4 regions of the Geomicrobium sp. JCM 19037 genome follow, and region 2 is predicted to be linked to each of the others. Evidence: riboswitches for the same ligand, from Rfam matches in the RefSeq annotation. Region 2 holds a riboswitch; each other region holds the start of a gene.
What was found. A riboswitch is a leader RNA that binds a small molecule or an ion and turns the genes downstream of it on or off. The one in region 2 is predicted to bind S-adenosylmethionine.

Region 1 (7,517 bases), on a different contig from region 2:
TAATCTGCAAAAGCTCTTGCTACCAAATCTGTTCCGCCACCCTCAGCATAAGGAACAATAACTTCCATTGAACTACTTGGGAAATTAGCCGCAGCATCTTCGCCGTTCGCATCTGTTGAATCGTCCCCGCCACATGCTACAAGACCTAATACTGGCACAAGCATTCCTAAACTTAGAAAATATTTTTTCATTAAAACTTCCCCCTATATTCTGTTTCACTGCACCTTTGTTCCTTATTGCGGAACGCTGTTCTTCTTAAATGAGATAAAGAAATCTATTGGTATCCTAATTCTTTCGATATTCTCCCGCACGTCGCTGTTAATAATCCAATCACTTCTTCGAGTCTTTGATCATCCATACGGTCCAACGGACCTGTAACACTCACACCATGATTGACCTCTCCAAGATGATTAAAAACGGGCGCTGCTACACACCGAATGCCTCGTTCGTGTTCTTCGTTATCTACGCTATATCCCAAATCTTTAATACGTGTAATGGCATCTTTTATCTCTATTTTTGTCGTTAATGTATGCTCTGTGAATTTCTTTCGACTCGTCACATTTTGGAAATAGTGTTCCAATTTCGAATCGGTTAGATGTGATAATAATACTTTCCCTACACCGGTACAATGCATAGGTGCCCGACGCCCGATCCTTGAATAGATTCGAATCGTATTCGAATGATGTTCTACTTTATCCAAGTAAACAACTTCAAAGTCTTGTTGTTCAACGAGATGGACAATCTCATTTGCTTCTCTACTCAAATCATCTAGAAACGGCCTCGCAATCGCCGTAATTTCCATTTGTTTTAGAACATATTGTTGCATTTCTAAAAATTTTAAACCTAACCGATAATTACCATTATTCGGTTCTTGCCTTACGTAACCATGATCTTCCATACTACTGAGAATGCGGTGCACTGTACTTTTTGCCACCCCTAAACGATGGGATAATTCAGTAACACCAAGTCCAAAATGATGATCTTTCAACAAATCTAATACGCGCAAGGCTCGGTCGATTGATTGTATCATCATCCCCCTCCTGTTCTTCATTAAGGAACGCTGTTTCACTTTTTCTAAAACGAATTATAGCCCTAGGTGAAAGCGGTGTCAACAAAATTCGACATTGTTTTTTGACGATTCCATTCTTAGTGGCTTGCAGAGTTTTTCTTCTTTCTTTGTAGGTAAAGGGTTAAGGCATGTACCACTTAGCATAAATTCCCAAATTAAACGAGTTCATTTATTTTGCATCGCCATGTAATCTAATCGGCGGTGACGAAATGCCGCAATGACCAATCAACGTACTTTGTTTAAAATGAAATGCTACTACTTATTGATTTCCAATGCTGGCGGATCGCTTGTGCTCTGGAAGTTTATGTGCATAAAACAAGGTTGAAGTTTGATTTAGAAAATGAACGTTCATAGATCGTCCATTATGAGGTGAACTGTGTTGTTTTGAAGCGACCTATATAGAATGAAGATTTTCCTGATTAACGCTGTTGGTTGTTAGGTTGGAGGGGTAGCGCGATGCTGGGTGCCATTTTGCGCGTAAGTTTGCCTAGTTTACCAATTTTGGCGCTCATTCAGCTAAACTCCTGCGCAGTTTGTTCCAACTGGAGCGCAGATTCAATGCCCATAAGCAAGCAACCTGTCGGCCCCAGCGGGGCCGAGGCCAAATCGGACTCGGTTCGGTGCGGTTCGCGCCGACGTCTTCGTAGCACAAGGGCGACATCGGTTCGATGCTGCTCCTGGCTACGGTGTGTGGAAAAAAGTCCAAATGCCCCATATCTTCATATTTGTGACATTTGAGAAAGAAAAACCATGATTTTAAACGTGAATTCGCACATAAACGGTGTCAACTGTCACAAATCGTGCAATTTGTGACAGTTGCATGCCGAAAGTGCCCGGTTTGAGGCTGGATTGTCACATACGTGACCGGTCATCACATGCTTGTGCGAGGTGGTGGGCCTCGGTGAGGACTTTTCACCCTTCGGCAAACGTTTTTCGTGTTGCCCCTAACCCTTGCAGTGACGAACAACGATCGACAACGAAGCTGTCGAAGTGCAACGAGATGAATTTCAACACGCAATATGCAAACACTCAACCGCAAAGACCGATCTCAGTCATCCGATTCAATGAATTTCTTAAGTTCAACTTATATAGATCATCATGAAAACGATCTAGATCGACCAGTATCTGGAAAAAACCAGCGTTTTAACACGATCTAGATCGTTCCGGGGGTGATCTAGATCACCGACATCTTAAAAATACCCAAATGTTATACAACGAGTAGTTTTTGCTCACAAACACGATGGCAACCTTGGTTGAACTGGAATGTACACGCAACTTTTTTCGTATACTCGGGTGTCAGGAGTTCCGGCTAGCATGGCTCAATCGGGAAATGAACGTGACGCGCTGTGTTATTTTTATAACGTGAATATATAGTATAAGAATTTCTCCATCAGAGGGTAAACGATCTTGTATAAATGGCATGACTACTTTGTTTCTAGCCTACATTCATATAAAAAAGCCCAGCCACTGGCTGAGCTTTTTGTTTAGATTCCTGATTCTGCTTTTAGCTGATCTGCTTTATCAGTACGTTCCCACGGAAGATCAACGTCTGTTCTTCCGAAATGACCGTATGCAGCTGTTTGCTTGTAGATCGGTGTTCTCAAATTGAGCATGCGAATGAGCCAGCCGGTCGCAAGTCAAAGTGACGGTCAACGAGTTCGAGTAAAACGCTCTCCGACACCTTTCCGGTACCAAATGTATTGATGGAGATGGATACAGGTTTGGCAACGCCAATTGCATACGCAAGTTGTACTTCACATTTGTCGGCAAGTCCAGCGGCAACGAGGTTCTTTGCGACATACCGCGCGGCATAAGAGCCAGAGCGATCAACTTTTGTTGGGTCTTTACCAGAAAAAGCACCACCACCGTGACGAGCAAAACCACCATACGTATCGACAATAATCTTTCGTCCAGTTAGGCCAGCATCACCTTGTGGACCACCGATGACAAACCGCCCTGTCGGATTAATAAAGTATTTTGTTTTGCTGTCGATCCATTTTTCTGGTACAACCGGACCGATGACTTCTGCTTTAACATCCTTTTCAATTTGTTCGAGGGTCACTTCAGGATGATGCTGGGTCGAAATAACGATCGTATCAACGCGTACTGGTTCATGATTGTCGTCATATTCAATCGTCACTTGTGTTTTTCCGTCTGGGCGCAAGTAATCCAAGACGCCATCTTTTCGTACTTTCGTTAGTTGTCTTGCAAGACGGTGAGAAAGCGAAATCGGCATTGGCATATACTCTGGAGTTTCATTATCTGCATAACCAAACATTAACCCTTGATCTCCCGCACCAATTTCATCAATCTCTTTGTCGGTCATAACGCCTTCGCGTGCTTCTAACGCTGCATTAACACCTTGAGCGATGTCTGGGGATTGTTCATCAATGGCAGTAATAATTGCACAAGTCTCTGCGTCTAGACCATATTTTGCCCTCGTGTAGCCAATCTCACTCAACGTTTCTCGTACGATCTTCTGAATATCGACGTATGTGGTCGTCGTAATTTCCCCTGTCACAAGAATAAGTCCCGTATTCGCTACAGTTTCACATGCAACCCGGCATTCGGATCATGGGTGAGAATTTCATCCAAAATTGCATCAGATACTTGATCACATATCTTATCTGGATGCCCTTCTGTCACTGATTCAGATGTAAAAAGCCTCCGGCCATTTGCTTCCATGTTTGTTTCCTCCTCAAACAATTCCTACTTACTCTATATGTGTAGATCCTTAATTCGTGCCGTTTGAACATGAAAAAGCCCCTTCACCTGTGAGGAAGGAGCATTACATTTCACCTTTCGCCTCTTATCTTGCAGAACACAAAGTCGTGTTTTGCCAGGTTGGCACCATTCCTGCACTCGGCAAGTGGTTGCTGGGTTTCATCGGGCCTGCCCCTCCACCTTCTCCTGATAAAAGCCTACTTGAATAATATAAAGGTTATATAGAAGAATTGCAAACGAGATGGCTTCTTTTATTGTGTTATACCATTTATAAGAATTTAGCTAATTTTACAAAGTCCATCCTTACATGTACTGCCAATCATCGGCCGATTCGCCGCAATTTTTTCATATAGCTTTTTGCCGATGGGTCGTATTGGAGTTTTGGACCCAAAGTATAACGGCGTGCGAAGCAGCGGGTGCAAACGTAAAAGCCGAATGACACCATCATACCCTCCGTACACATACGTATCATCAACGAGTACGTACATCTCTCGTTCAAAATCGGCGTATCGTGCAAAAGGATAGTGTTTTTCTAAGTTTTCTTCGCGCGTAGACACCCATTTAACTTGGCGAAATGTGGCATATTTTTGCAACTTCTCCTTCGTGTTTTGACAAAGTGAACAATGGCTATCATAAAACACAACACATGCTTTCATCCAAAATCGCTCCTATCTTGTTTTTTACACAATAATCATGGCACATTTGTGAAATTGAAAAATAGTATAGACTATAAGTTAAAATGTGTTATACTAATTTCAAATTCACACTTTCGTATCGTGAACAATGTGAGAAAGGATTTTGCCAATATGAGTACCGTATCTTTTGAATCTGCCTCCAACATTTATTAAAAGGGGAACACGTTGAACAGGACCTTCCTGAGTCCAGATTAGTAGAAAGAGCGCTCTCACGCAACGAAGGTGTGCTAACGAAGTCTGGAGCGTTTGCAGCAACCACTGGTTTGTATACGGGTCGATCCCCGAAAGACAAATTTATCGTTGATGAACCGACTATACATGAAGACATTGATTGGGGTGTCGTAAATACCCCTGTAGAAAAAGATGTGTTCTCTTCTTTATATCGTAAAGTTGTTCACTATTTAGGGCAACAAGAAGCGTTGTTTGTGACACACGGCTATGCCGGAAAAGATAAAGATTATCGTCTGCCCCTGCGTGTGATCAATGAGTTTGCTTGGCATAATTTATTTGCCCGTCAATTGTTTATTCGTCCTGAACAAGGGGAAACGCCAGCGGAGGAAGAGAACGGTTTTACGATCGTATCTGCCCTGGGTTTAAAGCAGACCCAGCCGAAGACGGAACACGTTCTGAAGCGTTCGTTCACATTTCATTTGAAGAGCGCATTGTCCTCATTGGCGGAACAGAATATGCCGGTGAGATGAAGAAGTCCATTTTCTCAATTATGAACTTCTTGTTGCCTGCTCAAGATGTATTGCCGATGCACTGTTCTGCAAACACGGGTAAAGAAGGTGACGTCGCTTTATTTTTCGGGTTATCTGGAACAGGAAAAACGACGCTATCCGCAGACCGTACACGTTTTCTTATCGGTGACGATGAGCACGGCTGGTCAGAAAACGGCGTGTTCAATATCGAAGGAGGTTGCTACGCGAAAACGATCAACCTCTCAAAGGATAAAGAACCTGACATTTATGACGCCATTCGATTCGGGGCTGTTCTCGAAAACGTCGTCTTAGATGATGAAAGTCGTGAGCCAGACTATGACGATGGATATTACACGGAGAATACAAGAGCTGCTTACCCGTTGGAACACATCCAGAACATGCTTCCACAAAGTATGGCAGGTCACCCAAATACAATTGTATTCTTAACAGCTGATGCTTTTGGTGTTCTTCCTCCAATTAGTAAACTTACAAAAGAGCAAGCGATGTACCATTTTTTAAGTGGATATACGAGTAAGCTTGCGGGTACAGAGCGTGGCGTTACAGAACCTGAAGCGACTTTCTCAAGCTGTTTCGGTGCACCATTCTTGCCACGACATGCTTCTGTTTATGCGGAAATGCTCGGTGAGAAGATTGATCAGCATGATGTGAATGTATTTCTCGTTAACACTGGCTGGAATGCAGGCGGCTATGGAGTGAGCGAACGAATTCCACTTAGCTTTACAAGAGCGATGGTGCAAGCTGCGCTTGAAGGGGAGCTTGACCACGTTGATACGACTGCTGATCCGTTTTTCGGACTGCATATTCCTACCCGTGTACCTGGTGTACCGGATGAAGTGTTGCAACCAAAATCTACATGGAACGAATCAGCAGAATATGACGCAAAGGCAAAAGAGCTGGCTCGCAAGTTCAAAGAGAATTTTGCACGCTTCTCTCACGTGTCTGATGACATTCGAAAAGCAGGACCAACATTTGAATCATAAATAATATCTGTACAGCTGTTTGAATTCATCTAGTGATGGGTTTGAACAGCTTTTTTGTGTTTAAAAATCCCGAGATGTTTTCTCAGATAAACAAACACCCGTCTATACAATCCGCATATGATAGGTGTATTGAAACATTTTGGGGGAGAAGATCATATGAAAAAATCATATCGACGACTGGTTGCTCCGGTTTTAGCGGTGCTGCTTCTTAGTGCTTGTAGCACGGACTCAGAAACAGAAACGGTAGAAGTTGCAGAAGTGACTCGCTCGATTTTTTATGCGCCGCTATACGTAGGGGTTGAGGAAGGCTTCTTTGCCGATGAAGGCTTAGATATTAACATTACGACGACGTGGGGCGGCGACACAACGATGACCACGTTGCTAGCAGACAGTGCGGATGTTGCTTTAGTTGGTTCGGAAACATCCATTTATGTTCACGCTCAAAACCCAAGTGACAGCGTCGTCAACTTCGGGGCTTTAACACAAACAGATGGAACCTTTTTAGTATCGAGAGAACCGATTGAAGACTTCACATTTGAAGACTTACGTGGCAAGGAATACCTTGGTCAGCGGCTGGAGGAATGCCACAGATGGCCGGAGAATACGCACTTGCTCAAAATGGCATTGATGTTGATGAAGATGTAACCCTTGACCAAAGCATTGATTTTGCCAATATTGCAGGTGCATTTGCATCAGGGTCTGGAGATTTTGTTCAACTCTTTGAACCACAAGCGACTGAGTTTGAGGAAGAAGGATTAGGTTATGTCGTCGCAAGCTTTGGGGAAGAGTCAGGCATTTTACCGTATACAAGTTTTATTACGAAAGAAAGTACAATTGAAAATAATGAAGAGATGCTCGTGAAATTTAACCGTGCACTTTATAAAGCACAGCAGTTCGTTCAAGAGGAAGATGTTGACACAATCGCCACGTCCATCGCTCCTTATTTTGATGAAACATCTGAACAACTGATTGCTCAAGTTATCGAAAGGTACCGCAACCAAGACTCCTATGCAAAAGATCCGTACATTGATGAAGACGGATGGGAGCATTTACAAAATATAATGGACGATTCTGGGGAGCTTCCAGAGCGATTTGGTTACGAAGAACTCGTCAATCGTTCCATTACGGATCAAGCATTAGAGTAATCGTTTAGTTCAGGGCTTCTGAAGCGGTTCAGGAGCCCTCTTCAATGTTCAATTCCCCTCTATATATGATTAAAGGAGGTAGATCCGTGGCACGACTGCAATTGCAAAACATCGAAAAATATTTCTTTACCGGATCTGATATTGTTGAAGCGATTCGTAATGTGAATTTGGAAGTTGACGAT
Region 2 (7,517 bases):
AAATTCGATGACCGAGATCTGTCTTTGCAGGCAAACGCCTACCAATCGTCTGTTGAAGTTCATCTCACTTCGATGTCGATCGTTGTTCTTTACTCCAAGGGTTGTGGAAAACACAGAAGCCGTTTGCTGAATTGCAAAAAGGTGTGACCGATGGGAACCACCTGGCGCAAGTGTGTGATGGTCTGGCACGTATGTGACAATCCAGCCTTCTAACCGAGTACTTTCGGTCCTCAACGGTCCCATATATCGCGATTTGTGACCGTTGACTTCGTTTATGTGCACATCCACGTACAAAATGATGATTTTTCTTTCCCAAATGTCACAAAAATGAATATATGGGGCATTTGGGCGTCTTTCCACACCGTGACCAGTAGGCAAAAACGCGAACCGTGTTGCTCTTATGATTGGGAGTGTCAAGAAAACACGATATGCGTACTTTGACCACCGATGTTGCACTTGTGCGCTGGAGTACGACCATGCGCCTGCAGTGGAAAACAACAACAAACTTTGCAATCAGGAAAATGGTAAGTTCATTCTATATAACGTATTTTGCTATATACATAACAAACCGCCCCGAAAAACGGGGGACGGCTCTTCATCTGCTGAAGTTCGTCTACAACAAACGGACAACTTAATGAAGCGTGTTTAATTGTTGCTTAGATAATTGTGCCTTTGCGTCTTGAACGAGGGAAGCCGTAATATGATAGCGCAAAAATGGGGTAACGAGATATACACGTTCAAATAACGATAAGCTATGTTGTTGCAACTCTTTCGCAATTTGTAACCCTTCTTCTTCCCCTCGTTGCACATCTTGACCACAAGACTGCATACGTTCTCTCACTTGTTTCGTAAGGGTAATTCCAGGCACTTCATTGTGAAGAAATTCTGCATTGCGACTATTAATGAGCGGCATAATGCCAACATAAATTGGCACGTTAATATGTGCAGTTGCTTTTTTCAATGCATATAGTGTATCTACGTCATAGACCGGTTGTGTCATGACAAAGTCCGCACCTAGTTTGATCTTCTTATCTAATCGTTTAACGGCTTTTTCCATCGAAGAGACGTTTGGATTAAATGCGGTTCCAACTCGGAAATTTGTTTTCACACCGAGTGAACGACCAGAATGGGAAAACCCTTCGTTCATTTCTTTTAGCATAGAGATCAGATCAAATGACGTGAGGTCATACACCGATGATGCTCCAGGGAAATCACCCACTTTCGTTGGATCTCCAGTGATTGCTAGCACATCGGTAATGCCGAGTGCATGCAAGCCAAGAAGGTGAGATTGCATGCCGATGAGATTTCGGTCCCGGCAAGCAATGTGAACAAGTGGGCTCGCACTCGTTCTTTGTTTAATAAGTGTAGCACTAGCGACATTGTCCACTCTCGATGTCGCTAACGAATTATCTGCGAGTGTAATTGTATCCGCACCTGCTTCGGTTAAAGCTTTTGCGCCGTCCACAAATATGTCCAATTTCGATAAAGACTTCGGTGGATCAAGTTCAACAATGACGCTCGGTACCTTTTGATTCGAAACAGGGTGATCTTTTGATTCCAGTCGTTTTGAACGAACATAATGGTTATTTGACGTTTGTCGTTTGATCGGCTCTTTACCTTTAAGCTGATCTTTTAACGCACGAATATGTTCGGGTGTCGTTCCGCAACAACCTCCGATGAGATTTACGCCTAAATTTCTAAAGGACACTGCCTGACTTTTGAAATAATTTGGGTTGGATTGATAGACAAGCCTTCCATCTCGGATGCCTGGTAAGCTTGCATTTGGATAGGCAGACAACAATAAATCCGTCGGAATATCACTCTCTTTAATGGATGTAATCGTTTGAGCAGGCCCATTCTGCAATTCAAACCGACAACATCTGCACCTTCACTTTGCAACCTTTGCAAAGCATCTTGAAGCAAAATGCCTCCGTGCAGCACACCCACATCTCCTAAGGACACATTGGCAACAATCGGGATGGATGCATCTTGCTCTTTAATGAGCCGGATGGCACGAATAAGCTCGTGCAAATCATAGTACGTTTCAAGTAGCATGACGTCGGGTGAACTCGCTAATAGTGCCTTTGTTTGTTCTAAAATTGCGTCATCAATTTCTTCATCGGTCCACTCACTTGACCGACCATCCCGAATACCGCCAATCGTACCGGCTACATACGTTCCGTCAGAATGTGCCGCTGCTCGTTTTGCAAGTTCCACACCGGCTTCATTAATTCGAGTAACTTGTGACTCTAGCCCGTAATTCTTCAACTTTAAGCGATTCGCAGCATATGTATTCGCCTGAATAAGATTGGCGCCTGCTTTTACATATTCCAAGTGGGCTTCGTATACTTGTTCCGCTGCATAAAGGTTCGCCTGTTCAATTGATCCGGTAATATCTTGGCTGTAAAGAAGGGTTCCCATTGCACCATCACCAATAATGATTGTCTTTTGTAAAGCTTCAATAAATTTCACCATGAGCCTCCTATACATTCACGAGTTTCGCCGCTTCTTCAAAAGCATAACGAAGATCATTAGTAAGGTCGTTTGCACTTTCAATTCCACAAGACATTCTCATAAGTGTTTCATCGATGCCAATTTCTAATCGGACGTGCTCTGGAACATCGGCATGGGTTTGAGATGACGGGTAAGTCATTAAACTTTCCACCCCACCGAGGCTTTCAGCAAACGTAATGAGTGATAGATTTCGTAAAAGTGGGTCAACGAGCTCTGGGTTTGTAACACGAAACGATAACATCCCACCTTTGCCAGGATAAAGGACTTCTTTCACGAGTGGGTGTTCGTCTAGATACACAGCCACTTCTTTCGCATTCTCTTCATGTTTCTTCATACGTAATGACAATGTTTTCATTCCTCGTACGAGCAGCCAACAGTCAAAAGCCCCAAGCGTCATTCCGATCCCATTTTGGATGTCGAACAATTTCTCCCCAATCGCTGGGTCTTTCACTGCAATTAATCCTGCTACGAGATCATTATGTCCGCCCAAATACTTGGTCGCGCTATGAATGACAATATCTGCACCTTCTTCTAAAGGTTTTTGCAATAGCGGGGTATAAAACGTATTGTCAACAATCAATAGAACGTTATTTCTTTTAGCAATCGCTTGAATTTGCTGAATATCCGCTTCCTGCATTTGCGGATTCGTCGGTGTCTCAATGAACAGTGCCCGCGTGTTATCTGTAATCGCTTCTTCGAGTAATTCTAGGTTTCTAGGGTCAACGTATTGAATGTTCACGCCCCACTTTGGCCAAAACTGTTGGAACAAACGATATGTCCCTCCATATAGATCGAGGGACGCAATAATTTCATCCCCTTGTTCAAACAATGAAAGAACCGTTTGAATTGCCGCCATTCCGGAACTACAAGCAAAACCTCTCGATCCCATTTCCAAATCAGCAATCGCTTCTTCAAGAACGTCTCGTGTTGGGTTTTTCGTTCGAGCGTAATCATACCCTGTAGACTCCCCAACACCAGAATGACGGTACGCAGTGCTCATATAAATCGGGGCATTAACCGCTCCGGTCGTTTCATCTCTTCGGTTTCCTGTCTGAACGAGCTTCGTTTCTTGTGAATATCCCTTTGCCATTCAAATCACCCTCTCTACGTGAACCAAAGATAAAAAATGCCCTCTTCAGAGTATGAAGAAGACACGATCGTTTCGATGTTTCTTCTTATCTCTCGGCATATCATGCCAGTAGGAATTAGCACCTGACTCCTTGAGCTGGTTGCTGAGACTTCTTAGGCCTATCCCTCAGTCTCTCACGATAAGATTCCTTGTTCATTTAGTTGTAGTGTTACGATACCTTATTCAGAAGCAGGTTGCAAGTATATTTCTATTCTGGTGATGCTTCAATGACGAGCTCTTCTTCATTTCCGCATACACATCGTTTGAATCCTGTCTCATATTCACCGTCATTCTTCTGCCTTCCGCGCAGAATATACTTTTCTCCACACTTCGGACAGCGGATGACGATTCGATACCTCGCATCTGTCGTCATGAAGCTCCCTCCTTAAACTGACTGTTTACTGTTTTCATTTGCTTTTTTTACCTTACTTAAGCCTAACCACCATAAAAAAATCATAAACGGAATGAGGACAAACGGCATCCAATTGTTGGAATAAGTGAGTACTAGATTAAAGATACCGTGAAAGACGACGGGAAGAATCAAGCTATACATGAGCCATTTCTTCCTTTGACCCCGTACTTGATAACGGGCAGAACCTAAATAATAACCCATAATCACACCGAAAAGTGCATGTCCACTCACTGGGAATAGCGCTCTTCCTATAACCGCGTCAGGGCCTTGACCTATAAGATAAAATATATTCTCCAGCGTCGCGAATCCTAATGAAAGTGCGACAGCATAAACAATTCCATCGAATTTCACAGTGAATTGTCCAAACTTATAGACCGTAAAAATCAAGAAAAACCATTTAAAGAATTCTTCCAGCAACGCTGATTTTAGAAATGTCTCTGCCAATCTAGATGTTAACAAACCTTCTTCTGTCAGCGCAAATTGTATGACCATTATCGGAAACACGATGAGCATTCCGATAATAAATGCCCGAATAACATCTCTCCACCCAGCGCTTCCATATTCATTTCTTAAGTAAAAATACGTGAGCAATGCCAAGGCAGGAGCAGATCCAACAGAAATGAGCGCCACAACATTCATGTCTACTTCCTTTACGTATTTATTGGTCGAATGCCGATTGAAGGTTCATTAGTTCTGCTGATAAGAGCACGTATAACTTTACTTTTGCTTTCTTACTACTATAGTCTTTGCCAAGAATCACACCTTGATTCAACAAGTCATACGTACTACCTTCATAATCGTATGAAGGGTATACTTCTCCTTCTTCTGCACTCGTCGTAATCACGATCGGTTTTTTGGCGTTACGTATGAGCGGCATGTACGCTTTTGGTACTTGACCTCGTCCGAGCCCTCAATTACGATCCCATCGATGCTCGATGAGTCAAGCATGAACTGTAACACTTCGGCAGAAGCACCTAGATGAACTTTCAAAATTTCAACGTGAAACTCCTTTTTCGGAGTAAACCGCGGCTCAGAAATAATAACCTCACGCACGAGTGGTTTTTGGAAGATGTGCGCTTGATCATTATCAACAATTCCAAAATACCCGTAACCAAAAGCATTAAAACCTTGAACATTACTTGCATGTTCTTTTCTAACATATTTAGCAGAGAACATTCTCTCATTAAAGATAACCACTACACCTAACTCTTTTACTCTGGCGTCAGATGCGGTAATGACCGCATTTCTTAAATTCACAGAAGCGTCGCTACCGACTTGTTCAGGCCCACGTTGTGAGCCAGTGACGACGACAGGTTTAGACACCGGTAACGTTAACTCTAAGAAGTAAGCAACTTCTTCTAACGTATCTGTTCCTGACGTGACGACCACACCGGTAATACTTGGATCTTTACAATAGTCCATCACCACTTCTCTTACGTTCCACAAGTCTGTAAATGTTAAGTGAATGGACGGCTTGGACACAGCGGAACAAATCTCTAAAGAAACGTCAAAAGGAGCATCCAATGAAGCGACTAACTCTTCACCGTCTAGCTCCCCAGCGACTAACTTGCCTTCTTTCGTTTCTTTACTGGCAATTGTCCCCCCCGTTGTTACGAGTGCAATGGATTGCATCTACTCACCTCTCATTGGCTGATTTCTCGATGTGCGATGACTTCAGCAATCGCATCTCCGTGATGTCTGCCTGTTTCAATAAAAATTTCATTTGCGTTGTTGCCAGCGGCTATGACCCCAGCAATGAATAAGTTTTTGACGTTTGTTTCCATGGAATCAGGTTTATAAAACGGTCGTCCAGACGTCGCATCCATTCTTACACCCATCTCTTCTAAAAACGCATGGTCAGGGTGGTAGCCAATCATGGCAAACACAAAGTCTGCAGGAAGGTCATGCTCCTCATCGTCTGTTGTGACATAACGGACGACGTCTTGTGTAATTTCGGTAATATTTGCTTCAAAAACCATTTGAATATGACCATTGTTCACGAGTGATGTGAATTGCGGAAGAATCCACGGTTTTACTTTAGGTGAATAATTCGCGCCACGATAAATAACCGTCACTTGAGCGCCTGCCTTTTCCAACTCCATCGCTGCATCGACGGCTGAATTCTTGCCACCAATGACAACCACTTGCTGACCTTGATACGGGTGTGCTTCTTTAAAATAGTGATACACATGAGAGAGCTCTTCTCCCGCCACCCCTAATGCATTTGGATGATCGTAATATCCGGTCGCAATAATGACATAATCGGCATGATACTCGCAATACTCACCTTTTTGTTTTCTCGTTTTCACATGAAAAGTTCCATCATCAAAAGGTTCAACAGACTGCACGGATTCATATCGATTGACGGACACACGCTTACGCTCTACAACTTCACGATAGTAGACGAGTGCCTCATTGCGTTTCGGCTTTTGGTTTGTCGAATAAAAAGGAACGTCACCAATTTCTAACTTTCTAGCCGTGCTAAAGAACGTTTGGTGTGTTGGATAACGAAAAATGGAAGAGACGATATTATCTTTCTCAATCACTCGCGCTTCTACACCTTTTTCTTGTAAACGAATGGCGGCAGCAAGCCCGCATGGACCTGCGCCGACAATAATCACTTTTTCTCGTTTCAAACTGTCACTTCCTTATGACCATCCTCGATGTACAAAAGCATCTGCGTGCTTTCTGATCCCGATCATATATGCTGCTTCGCGCATGTTGATTTGCTCGGTATTTGATAGATGATACGTATTCATAAAGGCATGTTTCATGGACGCTTTCAGACGTTCGTTCACTTCATCTTCTGTAAACGTCTCTTTTTTATAGTCTTGCTGTTGTTCCAAAGCAGAAAGAGCGAGATTCCCAAGACCAGATAGAATTTCAGGCACAATCAGTTTGCCATTTTTCCTTAAGATCTCTGTTGCCTCGTTGTTTAACGTTTGTTTTGCTGTTTCAACAATCACTTTTGCTTGTATACTGGAGACGGCTTTTTCCGTCATCGTGTCTTTATGAATCGACGCATCAATTAATATGTCGCACTCCGACGACAATAACCGTTCTTTTGATATCGACTTTCTGAACAAATTCGTCACCATCCCGAAACTATCTCTTCGGTCTAGTAGGTAATCAATGTCTAAACCGTCAGCATCATATAAAGCGCCATGACCGTCCGAAACGCCGACAACAATACCCCCAGCTGCTTCAATTCTCTTCGCCAAATATGCCCCCGTATCGCCAAAGCCGTGAACGATAACTTTAGAGCCGGACAAATCAACGTCTTTCACCTCAAGAGCGGCTTCAAGACTATAGTATGCACCTTTGGCAATCGCGTGGTCTCGTCCCTTAATGCCTCCTAAAGCTTCTGCACGTCCGGCAACAGGTTGTGTGGCATTGTCTGGTTTAATATTAAGCAGTTCGTCATACATCCACGACATAAGCTGAATGTTCGCCGTTGTTGGG
Region 3 (7,517 bases), on a different contig from region 2:
AAGGCCGTGCAGAAGCCGAAGCGAAAGAACTCATGGCCGAAGCAATGGAGAAGTACGGGGAAGCCGCTATAATGGAAATGATGATTCGCTCGCTACCAGACATTGCAAAAGAAGTTGCTGCCCCACTTAGCAAAATTGACGGCTACAAAGTCATTGATATGGGTGGCTCCGACTCCAAAGGTGGTGCTCATAAAATTGCTGGCAATGTAACGCAAACGATGCTCGGTGTGCAGGAAAGTTTGAAAGAAGCAACGGGAATGGACCTAAAAGAGATGCTCGAAAGTTTCGTTGCTCGTGGCAATTCTAGCGTAGGCAATACCGTGCGTGAAGGTCAACCTCAGTTTGCTGCAGCTAAAGACGAAACTGCGGCAGAAGCCGATGCGAAAGCAGAAGAGTCGTCCGAACCGGAAGCGTCAGAAGACACGTATTCCACATCAGCAGAAGAAAACCTTGAATCCTTTTATGACCGTGACAAAAACGACTAGAAAGTCTCATGCCCGTGTTGAGGTTTGTTCTTAACACGGGCATTGTTATGAGCTTTCGAGAATGGAGAAATGTGTAATGAAGAAAGAGGATATTGAACAACTTATTAGTCAAGATGAATATATGGTGAAATGTTTACGCACAGTCCGAAAGCTAAACTTACCTGATTGTTGGATCAGTGCAGGCTTTGTTCGAGCAAAAGTGTGGGATCATTTGCACCAATTCTCAAAAAGAACAGAGACGGACGATGTGGATGTCATTTATTATGATCCCGATCACGTCACGGAGTCGTTTGAAAAGCAGATCGAACAGAAACTGCACACCGCCTGTCCGGATGTCCCTTGGTCTGTCAAAAATCAAGCGCGTATGCATACGCTTAACGGTACAGACCCATATGAATCATCGCTCGATGCTGTCAGCCAATATCCTGAAACCGCTACTGCCGTTATGGTGAGAATGACAAATGCTGGCGCAATTGAGCTCGCTGCCCCTCATGGCATCTCTGACTTGGTCAACTGTGTAATAAAACCAACACCGATGGCAAAAGAACACCCCAGCGTGCAGTCGGCTTACAATCATCGGGTCAAACATAAAAAATGGGACAAGCGTTGGCCACAAGTGCGTGTAGAAAGATAAGAGGCGAGTAGGTTGATCAAGGAATATACACATTATAAATGTAAGTAATTTTTAATGAGATTTTAAGGGTAGCTGCATAAATCGGTGTCAGATTTGTTTTTCGTACGCGTGTGGACATAATCTATGTAAGTTGAACGAAAGAATTTCTTCATAAACCTATGGTAAACCAACCGATAGAGCTTTAAAGTTCAACATCATCAAAGATAATCGTACACTATAGACGTAGCAATGAATGGTTTCTATGACTGCCATTGACATTCAAAGTGTATGAATAGCGTTCATGGTCATTACTTAGCAAACTTAGTTAACACTGTCGCTTTTTCAGTATCGTTGATTGGAACGAAAGGAGATCACGCTTGTGGAAAAAGGACCGAGACGAGACCCCACAGGTCGTAAGCAGTTCACTGAAAAAGAGGAGTTAAAATACGTGTAACAGTGTTTAGCTTGATATATATAGAAAATTCCATAGATAAGGGTATATGATGGGATAATTTGCGATTGCAATGCTTCATGTTCTTGAAATCCCCACTCGAGCTGGACCCGCTGGTTCACTTTGACGAGTAGTTTAGAGAGTGAGATGCATTTTTCAGCGCCAAAGATCTCACGGATATTGTCCCTCAGCAGATATCAAAGCAAAAAACGCAAACACGCCCAATATAGGGGTGTTTGCGTTTTACTATTCACTTTCTGTCGTTTTCGGTTTTTTTGAACGAATAAATAACGCAATGACGAGAGCAATAATCGCAAAGATAAACCCGAATGAGAAGCTTTGTTGAGCACCGATTGTGAGTGCTTCAATTTGCTGTGCAGCAGTCGGATCTTCAATGCCTGAGAGCGCATTACTTCTGCCTGTTTCCATAATAGAAATAAAGATGGCAGCACCAATCGCACCAGAAACTTGCATGAGTGTATTAAAGATCGCCGTACCGTGCGGATACAAATGCCGTGGTAAGTGGTTAAGTCCGTTCGTTTGCGCAGGCATCATAATCATCGCGACAGAAACCATCACAAAAATGTGCTGAATCGCAAGTATCCACTCGTCTACACCTGGGGTGGAGAATCGATACGTGAATACGGTGATGACGAGTAAAATGGCTCCAGGAATAATGATTGGGCGCGGACCAACCTTATCAAAGATTCGCCCATGATCGGAGACATCGCCCCGTTTATAATCCCACCAGGTAACATAATGAGTCCGGTAGCAATGGCTGTGAACAGTAACGCAGATTGCATATAAATCGGCAGAACGAGCATGAGTGCAAACATCGTCATCATGACGAGCATGACAATAATTAAACCAAAAGCAAACATCGGGTAGCGGAATACACGTAAATCCAGAAGCGGATCTTTCATTTTTATCTGGCGGAATGCGAATGCGGCCAGCCCGATAAACCCTGCAGCAAGCGAGGCGATGACAATTGGGTCTGCAAGTGAGGAATCGCCTTTACCAGCGGTGCTAAATCCGTACACAATTCCTCCAAAGCCGATCGTAGACAATAAGAATGAAAAGAGATCAAGTTTTGGCTTTGAGGTTTTCGTGACGTTCTTCAAGACGAAGTAACCGAACACTAGAGAAAATAGGGCGATTGGAATCACAAGAAAGAAGATCCAGCGCCACGATAATCCTTCAATAATAAACCCAGAGACAGTAGGCCCGATTGCTGGAGCAAACATGATGACAAGTCCCATCATACCCATTGCTGCCCCACGCCTTTCTTGGGGAATGACAGCAAGAATGACATTCATGAGTAACGGAATCATGATCGCGGTCCCGACCGCTTGCACAATACGTCCTATAAGAAGGAAGGCAAAGGTTGGGCTAAAACCGGCGACAATTGTACCGAGCGTAAACAGTGTCATCGCCGTAATAAATAGTTGTCTCGTTGTGAATCGTTGAATGAAATATGCAGAAATTGGAATTAAGATTCCGATGACGAGCATATAGCTAGTCACGAGCCATTGAGCTGTACTTGAGTTCACGCCCAAGTCTCCCATAATGCTTGTAAAGCCACGTTAAGAATCGTTTCATTCAGGATCGCAACAAAGGCGCCTGAAAGAAGAACGGCTAATATCGGTATCGGTTTTACATTCGATAAGTCTTCCTTTATTTCAGCAGTTGTTGGTGCATGTGCCATAGCCGTCCCTCCTAAAAAATATATATGGCTTGAATCAGCAAGATGAATCGTACCATGATTATTTACGAAACGCAATCGTTTCGAAACAGTTTCGTTTCGTAAATTTGCACTCTGTATATCCTGGTGATACGATGAAATGACTATAGGAAGAAGGAGGCTTGTCATGAGTGCGATTGAAAAGAAGAAGGGACGCCCTTTGGACAAGAGTCGGGATCGCATCATCATGCAGTCGGCACTAGAGCTCATTGGAGAACACGGATATGAACGTGTATCGATGGACCGTATTGCTCAGCACGCAGGCGTAGGAAAAGCGACGATCTATCGAAGGTGGACGTCAAAGACACATCTCGTTATTCAGGCCATTTCAGACGTGAAGCCGTTTGAAGAGATCTTACAAGAAGTGGAGCAATTTAATGATTTACGGGATCAATTGTTTCATCTAATGGCGTCTAGCTTTCGAATCGAAGATGAATCGATTCAACGTGCGTATGCAGCGATTGGAAGTGCAGCTTCACAAAATCAAGAATTAGAACTTGGGTTACAGCAAGGGTATTATCACAAGTTTCGGCTTGCTTTCTTCGCAATACTCGACCCTTACATGTACCCTAATCCAGCACTTACGCTGGAACAGTTAGATTTAATCGCAGATATCGGACCTTCAATGATTCATTACCGTACGATCGTGACGAAGAAAACGATTGATGCGAATTATATTTATCAGATTATTGATGAGTTGATTTTGCCTAAATTATGCCATTGAAAGAATAGTTGACAACATCGGTGTGAGGGTGCTAAGATTCAAACATCAACTAAATATCCTTATCTGGAGTGGTGGAGGGACTGGCCCTGTGAAACCCGGCAACCGGCAAGCAATTGCAATGGTGCCAATTCCTGCAAGGTTGCAAATGCCTTGGGAGATGAGATGGAACGTACGATTAACCTTTCTGCTCATCTTCTAGCAAAAAGGTTATTTTTGTTTTATCCAAACGAAACGTATGCTTGTTTATTTTTTTCGAACTTAAAATATAGTGAATAGGTAAGGATACTTGGAATAGAATGGATAGGGGGTGCATCAATTGATTCAAATGAACAATGTGTCAAAGTCTTTTGTGACGAAAGATGCACACATTCATGCAGTAAAAGACGTGAACTTAACGATAGAATCAGGAGAGATCTTTGGCATAATCGGTTATAGTGGTGCTGGAAAAAGTACACTTATACGCCTTCTTAACCTTTTAGAGGCGCCTTCATCGGGAACGGTGAAAATTGCCGATTACGACATGCTGAATTTAAAAGGACGTGCGCTACGAAAGGCGAGGCAAGAGATTAGCATGATTTTTCAACACTTTAATCTCCTCTGGTCGCGGACGGTTCGGGAAAACATTGCGTACCCGCTAGAAATTGCCGGTGTACCAAAAAAGAAACGAAATGAACGAGTGGACGAACTCATTTCGCTTGTCGGCTTGGACGGTCGAGGCGGTGCATACCCTTCGCAACTGAGTGGCGGACAAAAGCAACGCGTTGGCATTGCTAGAGCACTTGCGAATGACCCAAAAGTATTGCTATGCGATGAAGCGACATCTGCACTTGATCCAAAAACGACGTCTTCGATTCTCGAGCTTCTTTATGAAATCAATCAGAAGCTAGGATTGACGATTGTGCTCATCACTCATGAAATGCACGTCATTCACAAGATTTGTGGGCGAGTTGCCGTCATGGAAGATGGAGAAGTCGTCGAGCAAGGAGGAGTGCTTGATGTGTTCAAACACCCTAAGAAAGAAATTACTCAAGCGTTCGTGAAGCAAATTACAGAAACCGATGGTTCATTAGAAGTGATTGAGGATCAATTGCACGATGAAAAAGGTACAGTCGTGAAGTTGACTTTTGTAGGTGACGAAACGGAGAAGCCTGTTGTGTCTGATCTCATTCGCAACGTAAACGTTGACGTGAATATTTTACAAGGGAACATCGCACGCACGAAAGATGGGAGTTATGGTTCATTGTTTATCTCCCTTGAAGGAACCTCTGACGCAGTAACAGAAGCACTTGCCTATATTGAAAAGCACCATGTTCAGGCGGAGGTGATGAATGATGGGTGATGAATTCCTCAGTAATGTCAATTGGGATAATATGCTCGATGCCACGTGGGAAACAGTTTACATGAGCGTCATCGCTATTTTCTTTACATTTATTCTCGCATTGCCCTTGGTTTATTGCTATTTTTGACATCAAAGAAACAGATATGGGCGAACCCTATCATTAATTGGATTGTCGCTGCGTTTGTCAATGTGTTTCGTTCCATTCCTTTTATCATTTTAATTATCTTACTCATACCGTTTACGGTTGCAGTACTCAACACGATGCTCGGGCCACAAGCTGCACTACCGGCATTGATTATTGGAGCCGCTCCCTTTTACGCAAGGCTCGTTGAGATTGGTTTGCGTGAAGTAGATAAAGGGGTTATTGAAGCTGCAAGATCAATGGGCAGTAACCAGTTCCAGATTATATTCAAAGTGTTACTCCCAGAATCAATGCCAGCGCTCGTCTCAGGGATTACCGTCACATCCATCGCACTTGTTGGTTATACAGCGATGGCCGGAGTGATCGGTGCTGGTGGTTTAGGGGATCTTGCGTTTCGAGATGGTTTCCAAAGAAATAACCCTGAAATAACGTTTATTGCAACGATTATCACACTCGTTATCGTCTTCATCTTTCAAGGTATTGGAGACGTTCTAACTAGAAAATTAGATAAAAGATAGGGGAGAGTTTGATGAAAAAGTTTTACACCGCAATTGCAGCAGGATCGTTAACGTTAGCCTTAACGGCATGTGGCACTTCTGATGAAGAAGGAACAGACGAATCAGCAGGAGATGCACCAGAAGAGACGGAAGAAACTGGGGATGAAGGCGATGATGAAGCAGCCCAAGATGGCGAAACACAGTCACTCGTTGTCGGTGCATCAAACGTTCCTCATGCAGAAATTCTAGAATACGCCACAGACCTACTAGAAGAAGAAGGCATTGAATTACAAATCCAGACATTCAATGACTATGTAATGCCAAACCAAGCCCTTGACCTTGACGAGTTGGATGCCAACTACTTCCAACACATTCCGTATTTAGAGAGTCAAATTGAAGAACACGGATACGATTTTGAGAACGTCGGTGGTGTTCATATCGAACCGATGGGGGGATACAGCCAAGAGTACGGATCATTGGCAGACCTTCCTGAAGACGCACATGTTATTATGAGCGACTCTGTCGCTGACCACGGCCGCGTATTAAGCTTGTTTGAAGCCGAAGGATTAATTACCATTGCTGATGGCATCGATCCAATCTATGCAACGATTGATGATATTGACGAAAACCCGAATAACTTTGACTTTGATCCGTCGTACGAAGCCGCTTTACTTCCACAAGCGTTCGATGTCGGTGAGGGCGACGTCGTGTTCATTAACTCTAACTACGCCATTGATAACGACCTAAACCCTGTCGATGACTCCATTGTCGTCGAGAGTGGTGAAGATAACCCGTATGTGAATGTGATCGCTGTGAAAGCTGAAAATCAAGAGGACGAGAACATTCAAACACTCGTGGACGTTTTGCAATCTGATGATGTGAAACAATTTATTGAAGATCAGTATGAAGGTGCCGTCCTTCCGGCTGAATAATGAGAACCCCTCCAAGCTTGGCAGCTTGGAGGGGTTTTGTTGTGTCGTCCTTAGGTTGTGTATAGGCATAGCAAGGTGCCTGCCAATAGAATCTAAGCCGTGCTTGTTTTGGCTCGATCAGTGGTTGCTTTTTGTCTCACTAGTAGCAATTATGTGGGTTAACGCCCAAATATACCTCTTTGATATTGTTGAGGTTTTTCTTACTTTTTGTTGCGGTATAAATACATCGTTAAAGGTGCGAAGATTACGATGAAAATTGCCGATGTCAGGAGAACGAGGCCAATCTGTTCAAAGGTCCCAGTTCCATGCATCCAACTCCGTACGGCATTTGCTAAAACGGAGATGGGGTTTACCTCTACAAAACCTTGAAGCCATCCTGGCAGCGTGTCTGGATCTACGAAAACGTTACTTACAAATGTTAGTGGAAACAGAATCATCATGCTAACCATCATTAACGATTTGTCTGAGCGCATAATAAGACCGAGCGTTGTCCATAGCCATGATAAGCTGAATGAGAAGAATAGGATGAGGACGAGAGCAACCAATACGCCGGATACGCCCCCTTCCGGTCGAAATCCTAAGATGAGACCGAG
Region 4 (7,517 bases), on a different contig from region 2:
ATACAGTAGAGTGAAAAGATTCTTCAACAAACTGTTCAATCTCATTAGGGTCGTACCCAGTTAAGAAGTCCCAGTTTGAGAAATCTACATTGTACTGCTCCCCGTATGTTTGCAAGACGTCAGGGGTATCGGTGGCTGGGTCGACAGTAAAAGAGACAAAGGATAATTCGAGTCCTTGTTCCTCAGATGCTTCTTGGATTTCAGCCATATTTGGCGTCATCATGTTGCAGATCGTCGGACAGTCGGTGAATGTCATCGTCGCTAACCAGTATGAGCGTGAAAATCTTCGTCAGTAACAGCCTCTTCGTCTTGGTTCACAAAAGAAAACGATGAAACGTACAAGGATTGTTCACTGAGGTCGCGAGCAACCTCAGCCGTTGTTTCATTGGAAGGCGTGAAAAATGACGCACACCCCCCAAGTATGAGACCTACAAGTAGAGGGAGAACATAGGTGAAAGACTTTTTCATGTATTTTCACTCCCTTTCTCGTTGTCCTCGTCTACATATTCTGGGAGTTCGATTTGAACGACGGTCCCGACGCCTAAGCGTGAAGATACGGTAAATGTCCCTCCGTGTTTCTTAACAATCTCATCTACAATTGCGAGTCCAACCCCACTACCCCCATCAGATCTTGAACGGGCACTGTTGACGCGGTAAAATCGTTCTTTAATATGCTGAACTTTCTCCTCTGGAATACCGACACCTTCATCTAGAATGGTGAAGAGATAGCGATTATCAAATGTTTTTAAAGTAACCTGTATGGAGGATGATTCGTCAGAATAGTTTATGGCGTTATCCAATAGGTTGCGAACGACTTGTGCTAACCTCTGCGTGTCACCATGTATGATGCAACTGTCATCAATGTCCCGGTGAATAACAATGTTCTTCTCATCGGCAACTTGTTCAGCTCGATTCAAAAGATCATGAACAATCTGGGCAAAAGCTACCGGTTCAAAGTGGAGCTCATACGTATCACTTTGTAGTTTGGTAAGATCTAATAGGTCATTGGCTAAATGAAGCATCGATTCCGCTTCCTGCCGAATAATGGGAATCCCGTCTTCACTTTTTATTATCCCTTTTTCAATTCCTTCTGCGTACCCTTTAATGTAACCAAGAGGTGAACGTAATTCATGAGATACGTTACCGATGAATTCTGTACGGTTCTTTTCTTCCGACTGAAGTGTGCCTGCGAGATGGTTTAACGATTCACCAAGCTGGTTGATTTCATTGGTTTTGGACGTGGCAGTTATGCGAGCATCATACTCACCATTTGCCATCCGTAGAGCGGCTCTTTCCATTTTCTGAATCGGTGTAATCATTTCTTTTGATATTAATTTCCCGGTTATAAAAAATAAAGTGACGAACATGAAAAGCAAACCTAAGCCTACAGTACGAAGTCTGATAGAGGTTCGTAAATGCTCGTGAGGGGTTGGGACAGTAAGATCATCCCTGTGAATTGTTCATTTTCTATGAGAGGAACAACGACACCGAGCACTTCTTGGTCGTAGCTTGGGTGCGTACGAATAATTTCGATGTTTTTTCCAGATAGCAATTCGTTCTGCTCGTCCGAGGTAAAGAATTCAATCATAAGGTTGTCTCTGCTATCGGGTTCGAGTAGAGGGTGCTCTTGATCAAAGTAGAACACATCGGCACCGGAGCTTTGGTCGGTCCATTGCACACGCCACAAAAAGGAACTCTCTGAGTCGTATCCATAATAGATGGATGCAAGTTCTTCTCCCGACTCAGTCAGTGATTGAATTTGTTCGTCGACATATAGCCGTTCATATAAGTACGAGGCGACGTATACGCTGAGTAGCGCTAACATAAGGAATACAGCAATGAGCGTTATCCAGATGCGTGTTCGCAATGAGTGGTGGCGTTTATTCATGTTTCCTTTTGAAATTTGTAACCCACTCCCCAAACGGTCTGTATTAAATGTTTCGCGGATTGTAGTTTTATTCGTAATGTTTTTATGTGTGTATCTACTGTTCGCAAATTCCCCTCTGTCATATCCTTATCCCAAAGCAATTCGTGAAGGTGGTCTCGAGAAAATACTTGCGCAGGTGTTCGGCAAGAAATACTAACAGATCAAATTCTTTCTTTGACAAGGAAATATGCGCTTTGTCATTCGTAACGGTTCGTGACTCGACATCAATAACAAGGTTGTCCACTTTAATGAGCGTCCGCTCGTTTTGATGACCTAAACGTCGAAGAACTGCGTGAATTCTAGCTACGAGTTCGTCTAGGCCAAACGGTTTGACAATATAGTCATCCGCACCTAATTGAAGCCCCCGTACTCGTTCTTCTTGCTCCCCACGAGCGGTAAGCATAATGATCGGAATGTCTGATCGGTGTCTAACTTCTTGGCACAGTTCAAAGCCGTCCATACCCGGCATCATTACATCCATAATGACAAGATGGATCGACGACGTGCGAAGTTTTTTAAGGGCAGCCAAACCATTCGTTGCACGTTCGACGTTGTATCCGTTTGATATTAATACTGAAGTTACGAGTTTTAATAATGGCTCCTCATCGTCTACGACGAGAATCGTCTTTCGTTCACTCATGGTAGCCTCCTTCTCTTTTCAACTGCATTATAGCTAATTTTTCACTAGATTGTACAACGTGATGAGTTAGTAAATGTTTCTACTTGTAGTGTACGCACGATTTGTGAAGAAATTGTGTGGCATAAAAGCCAGAATTGAAGATTTCACATAGACTTCACAACGCTTATTTAGGATGGATATACATGCGGTAGGGGTCTCTATGGAAGGCAAACGCTATCAAAACCGTTAGGCCACTACATCGCAGAACAACGAATAATCTTTACAAAAGAGGTAGATGAGGGGAGCGTACCGATGGCAAAAAAATCAAAACAGATGAATGTGCAAGTAATATGGCGCTGGCATTTATATGCAGGTCTACTATTGGTTCCTTTTTTACTCGTACTAGCGATTACAGGGGGAATTTATCTTTTTAAATGGGATATTGAAGCTGCAATCTATGCTGATTATTACGAAGTAGAAGCGTCTGGAGAGACGCTACCACCTGAGGAGCAAGTAGAAATTGCAGCGGATGAACACGGCGGAGAAGTGGTTAGATATCGGCCTGGGGAAGATGCCAATCGCTCTGCTGAAGTAGGAATTGTTGATGAAGCGGGTGAGTCGTTAACGGTGTTTGTCAATCCTTATACGGGGTCGATTCTCGGTACGTTGCAAGATCGCGATCGTGTGATGGATCGGTTGGCTGACTTACATAGTGAACTTATGGCAGGTACAACCGGGGATCGAATTGTCGAACTCGTCGCTTGTTGGACAATTATTATGATTGTGAGTGGCCTGTACTTATGGTTTCCTCGTAAAAAAAATAAAGTTCAAGGAGTGATCGTTCCCCGCTTTAGAAAAGGTAAACGCACACTCATTCGTGATTTTCACGCGGTGCCAGCATTTTGGCTTTCCGGAGATGATTTTCTTACTCGTCACTGGCTTATTGTGGACCGGCTTTTGGGGGAATGGGGTTCAACAACTAGTGACGAGCACAGGTGCAGGGTATCCACCTTCAATATGGGTTGGTTCTGCTCCTGAATCTGAAGTCATATCTGAAGATGTAGCTGATGTGAGTTGGGCTGCAGAAAACCTGCCTGTACCAGAATCACAATATATTGCAGGATTTGAACAAGTATCCATTACCGAAGTGACGAGGGTGGCAAAACAGCTCGATATTCATCCGACATATGATGTCTTCTATCCAAGTGGACAAGAAGGGGTTTTCACACTTTCTGTCTTCCCGCACCGAGCTCAAGATGAAGCAACCGTTCATATCGATCAATATAACGGCGCGGTTTTGGCCGATTACCGATACGATGATTATGGAACGATAGGTAAAGCGATGGCGCTTGGCATTACGATTCATAAAGGATTACAATTTGGGTTTTGGAATCAGATAGCCGGACTGCTCGTTTGCGTAGGATGGTAGTCATGATTATAAGTGGGTTTTGGTTATGGAAACGCAGGAAGCCAACGACCCATTCTGGTGCACCGAGATCAATCCGAATTACCGAAGCGAGAGGAATATTAACGATTCTCCTCATCTTTGCCGTCATCTTCCCACTTGTTGGTTTGTCTCTTGTCGTCGTTTATCTCATTGATCGCTACATCATTCGAAAGAGCAAAACGTTGCGAACATGGCTCAATGTTCAAGAGGAGGAACACCATGCGTAGAGGAATGATCGTGGGCTTCCTACTAGTAATGTTGTCGGGTTGTTCAATGGTGGAACGGTTCGTGGACGCCAACAATCATGATGACTACAATGACAGGGCAAGACTCGTTGTAGATATGATGACAAATGAGATTGTCACCGCAAACGAACAGCAACGGCTCTCTGTTCAAGTGACAGCAGACTACATTCCTGTTGTTGATGCAGAACATGTCGGTATCCGCATTTGGCCGGTATTAGCAGGGGAAGAAGAAGCAGATGAGTACGAGCTTTTCCACCATACGATGGGCGTGTATGAAACAGAAGTAGAAGTCTCTCGGGAAGGCCTCTATTACGCGGAGGCCGTCGTAGAAATCAATGACCAAAAGCTACGACCGAAAAAATATTTTGCCGTCGGTCGTCTCTATCAAGAGGAAGTACTTTTGTTAATGGAAAATGGATCAGAGGAATCGGGAAATGAAGATCATAGCGCTCATCACTAGATAAAAAATTTAAAAGGCAGTTGACAAAAGAAATTTTTTCTATATAATAAAAGAAAATTCATAACTAAATATTTCTTATCCAGAGAGGTGGAGGGACTGGCCCTTTGAAACCTCGGCAACAGGCTTACTCTTAAGCACTGTGCCAATTCCTGTAGCATGTATGCTGCGAAGATAAGAAGAGCCTAAACGGGATAAAGACCAACCATCCTCTCTTCTTATTTTAAGAAGGGAGGATTTTTCGTTTCCAAAAGGATACGGTTGAAGAGATTTTTATCGTTAAAACTAAGTAAATTTATATGTTAAATAAGAATTTGTCGTTAGAGGGGAATGTAGATGATTACATTTGAAGACGTATCGAAAATATACGAAACAAAAACAGGTGCAATTCATGCGTTGAAAAACGTGAATGTCACGATTGATAAAGGAGAAATACATGGTGTTATCGGCTTGAGTGGGGCAGGGAAAAGCACGCTCATTCGTTGTGTGAACCTTATTGAGCGTCCAACATCGGGGCGCGTGCTCGTAGATGATATTGACTTGAGTCAGAAATCGGGGAAAGAACTTCAAAACCAAAAACAAAACATTGGCATGATCTTTCAACATTTTAATTTGTTGCAATCCCGGACGGTGTTTCAGAACATTGCGATGCCGCTAACCTTACAGAAGAAGTCGAACAAGGAAATAACAGAGCGTGTAGAAGAGTTGCTCCAGTTTGTTGGTTTGGAGCATCATAAACATCATTTTCCAGAACAGTTATCAGGTGGACAAAAGCAACGAGTGGGTATTGCTCGTGCGCTTGCTTCAAACCCATCGATCCTGTTGTGTGATGAAGCAACATCCGCACTCGACCCGGAGACGACAAATTCGATTTTGCAGCTCATTAAAGAAATTAATAAACAATATCAAATTACTGTGCTACTCATCACGCATGAAATGTCGGTCATTCAACAAATTTGTGATCGGGTTTCGGTCATGGACGATGGCGAGATTGTTGAGAGTGGTTCTGTTATCGATGTTTTCTCTAAACCGCAAGAAGAAACGACGAAGAAGTTTGTAAAGTCAGTATTTCAAGCCGACATCCCGAGTCGCGTTATGGAAACTGTGAAGACGCAAGATGAGCATTCCAAAGTGATTCAGATTGAGTTTATTGGTTCGTCATCGAGTGAACCGATTTTATCGCAGATGGTAAAGAAGTTCGGAGTTGATGTGAATGTACTGTACGGCAATATTACCGAAATACAACAAGTGCCTTTTGGACATCTCGTCATTCAAATCCAAGGAGAAGAACAAGCGATCGAGCAGGCCATTGACTTTGTATACGAAAACGACCTTTCCCTAAAGGAGGTGGCATAAATGTTAGAAATGCTACCGTCTGCAATTCAGCCGAATATTACGACCGCTCAACTACTGGATGCTTTATATGAAACATTGTATATGGTAAGCATCTCTCTCGTATTTTCGGTTCTAATTGGCGCGGTGTTAGGCGTGATTCTCGTTGTCACAAGAGATGGGCATATCCTTTCATCACCATTCATTTTTAACCTTTTAAATCCAGTCATTAATGTGTTGCGTTCGATTCCATTTATTATTTTACTCGTTGCAATTATTCCGATAACTCGTGCCATTGTTGGTACGTCGGTCGGAACGACGGCAGCCATTGTGCCCCTTGTTGCCTATGCGGCACCGTATGTTGCCAGACTCGTCGAGAACTCATTGCTTGAAGTTGAACCTGGAATATTGGAGGCGGCAGATGCGATGGGGGCTTCAAAAGTACAGGTGATTACAAAGTTTATCTTACCTGAAGCGATGGGCTCGCTCATCCTTACGATTACGACGGTAACCATTGGTCTCGTTGGGGCGACTGCGATGCTGGTGCGATCGGAGCTGGAGGAATTGGCGACGTTGCGCTCACATACGGTATCAGCGGTTTGATAATATGACGATGCTCATCACTGTCGTTCTGCTCGTCCTAATTGTTCAAGCGGTACAAACATCAGGTAATTATTTTTCGAGAAAAGCAAGAAGAAGATAAAACAGATAGAGGAGAATGTCATAATGAGAAAACAATTGAAATTCGTAGGGGTAACACTTACTGCAGCGGCACTCGTTGCGTGTGGCGATGATGAACAATCACAAACAGAGGCAGGAGCGTTTAGCCTGATGACCCGTTAACAGTAAAGATTGGCGTGAGCGGGACCGACACGCCGCAGTGGGACTATATTGCTGAACTTGCTGAAGAGGAAGGCATTGAGATTGATTTAATTCGTTTTAGTGATTATGTGCAACCGAATATCGCACTTGCTGAAGAGGAGATTGACGCCAATGCTTTTCAAACCGTTTCTTACTTTGACAACTTTAAAGAAGAGCATGGGTTTGATCATTTAGAAGCCATTGCAGCGACTGTGCTCGCTCCTTTAGGCTTGTACAGCGACGAGTATGAGCGCGTGGAAGACATCCCAGAAGGGGCTGAAATTGCCATAGCCAATGAAGTGACCAATCAAGCGAGAAATCTTATGCTTCTCGAAGAAGCCGGGCTATTAGAGCTAGAAGACGATTTCGGGGTAACGAGTGGGCTTGATGACATTAAAGAGAATCCTTTAAACCTAACACTCACACCTGTTCAACCGGCGAATGCGCCTCGCATCATGGCAGACATTGATGCCGCAATTATTAACAACGGAATCGCTGTAGATGCAGGTTTAAGCCTCCTGATGATGCCATTGCCATTGAAGATGAGACGGCTACGCCTTATATCAATATTATCGCTGCACGTGAGGACAATGCTGATGATCCAGCGTTGCAAAAGATTATCGACATTT

Region 1: another riboswitch for S-adenosylmethionine. It lies ahead of metK (methionine adenosyltransferase); the one in region 2 lies ahead of JCM19037_RS02665 (methionine biosynthesis PLP-dependent protein).
Region 3: another riboswitch for S-adenosylmethionine. It lies ahead of JCM19037_RS11500 (methionine ABC transporter ATP-binding protein); the one in region 2 lies ahead of JCM19037_RS02665 (methionine biosynthesis PLP-dependent protein).
Region 4: another riboswitch for S-adenosylmethionine. It lies ahead of JCM19037_RS12110 (methionine ABC transporter ATP-binding protein); the one in region 2 lies ahead of JCM19037_RS02665 (methionine biosynthesis PLP-dependent protein).

The regions. Positions count from the first base shown of each region.
Region 1 covers NZ_BAWZ01000034.1:20,527-28,043, forward strand. Annotated here, with positions in the region: gene JCM19037_RS16845 (tripartite tricarboxylate transporter substrate binding protein) at 1-191, opposite strand, end outside; gene JCM19037_RS16850 (IclR family transcriptional regulator) at 275-1,030, opposite strand; partial or broken gene metK (methionine adenosyltransferase) at 2,554-3,754, opposite strand; SAM riboswitch class I at 3,876-3,989, opposite strand; gene JCM19037_RS16860 (thiol-disulfide oxidoreductase DCC family protein) at 4,072-4,449, opposite strand; partial or broken gene pckA (phosphoenolpyruvate carboxykinase (ATP)) at 4,620-6,190, shown strand; partial or broken gene JCM19037_RS16870 (ABC transporter substrate-binding protein) at 6,347-7,335, shown strand; partial or broken gene JCM19037_RS16875 (ABC transporter ATP-binding protein) at 7,422-7,517, shown strand, end outside.
Region 2 covers NZ_BAWZ01000003.1:78,914-86,430, reverse strand. Annotated here, with positions in the region: partial or broken gene JCM19037_RS29815 (bifunctional homocysteine S-methyltransferase/methylenetetrahydrofolate reductase) at 632-2,472, opposite strand; gene JCM19037_RS02665 (methionine biosynthesis PLP-dependent protein) at 2,483-3,604, opposite strand; SAM riboswitch class I at 3,687-3,789, opposite strand; gene JCM19037_RS25475 (hypothetical protein) at 3,852-4,016, opposite strand; gene prsW (glutamic-type intramembrane protease PrsW) at 4,029-4,694, opposite strand; partial or broken gene JCM19037_RS02655 (asparaginase) at 4,714-5,687, opposite strand; gene JCM19037_RS02650 (YpdA family putative bacillithiol disulfide reductase) at 5,699-6,691, opposite strand; gene JCM19037_RS02645 (Glu/Leu/Phe/Val dehydrogenase) at 6,704-7,517, opposite strand, start outside.
Region 3 covers NZ_BAWZ01000018.1:15,275-22,791, forward strand. Annotated here, with positions in the region: gene JCM19037_RS11480 (flotillin family protein) at 1-485, shown strand, start outside; gene JCM19037_RS11485 (nucleotidyltransferase family protein) at 562-1,119, shown strand; partial or broken gene JCM19037_RS11490 (MDR family MFS transporter) at 1,796-3,254, opposite strand; gene JCM19037_RS22805 (TetR/AcrR family transcriptional regulator) at 3,418-4,014, shown strand; SAM riboswitch class I at 4,071-4,178, shown strand; gene JCM19037_RS11500 (methionine ABC transporter ATP-binding protein) at 4,331-5,353, shown strand; partial or broken gene JCM19037_RS11505 (methionine ABC transporter permease) at 5,346-6,013, shown strand; gene JCM19037_RS11510 (MetQ/NlpA family ABC transporter substrate-binding protein) at 6,025-6,924, shown strand; gene JCM19037_RS11515 (ABC transporter permease) at 7,125-7,517, opposite strand, start outside.
Region 4 covers NZ_BAWZ01000019.1:47,433-54,949, forward strand. Annotated here, with positions in the region: gene JCM19037_RS22865 (SCO family protein) at 1-256, opposite strand, end outside; gene JCM19037_RS22870 (hypothetical protein) at 262-468, opposite strand; gene JCM19037_RS22875 (HAMP domain-containing sensor histidine kinase) at 465-1,367, opposite strand; gene JCM19037_RS22880 (hypothetical protein) at 1,385-1,888, opposite strand; partial or broken gene JCM19037_RS12095 (response regulator transcription factor) at 1,885-2,567, opposite strand; partial or broken gene JCM19037_RS12100 (PepSY-associated TM helix domain-containing protein) at 2,880-3,975, shown strand; gene JCM19037_RS27315 (hypothetical protein) at 3,978-4,220, shown strand; gene JCM19037_RS12105 (FixH family protein) at 4,213-4,698, shown strand; SAM riboswitch class I at 4,771-4,876, shown strand; gene JCM19037_RS12110 (methionine ABC transporter ATP-binding protein) at 5,032-6,051, shown strand; partial or broken gene JCM19037_RS12115 (methionine ABC transporter permease) at 6,052-6,730, shown strand; partial or broken gene JCM19037_RS12120 (MetQ/NlpA family ABC transporter substrate-binding protein) at 6,885-7,517, shown strand, end outside.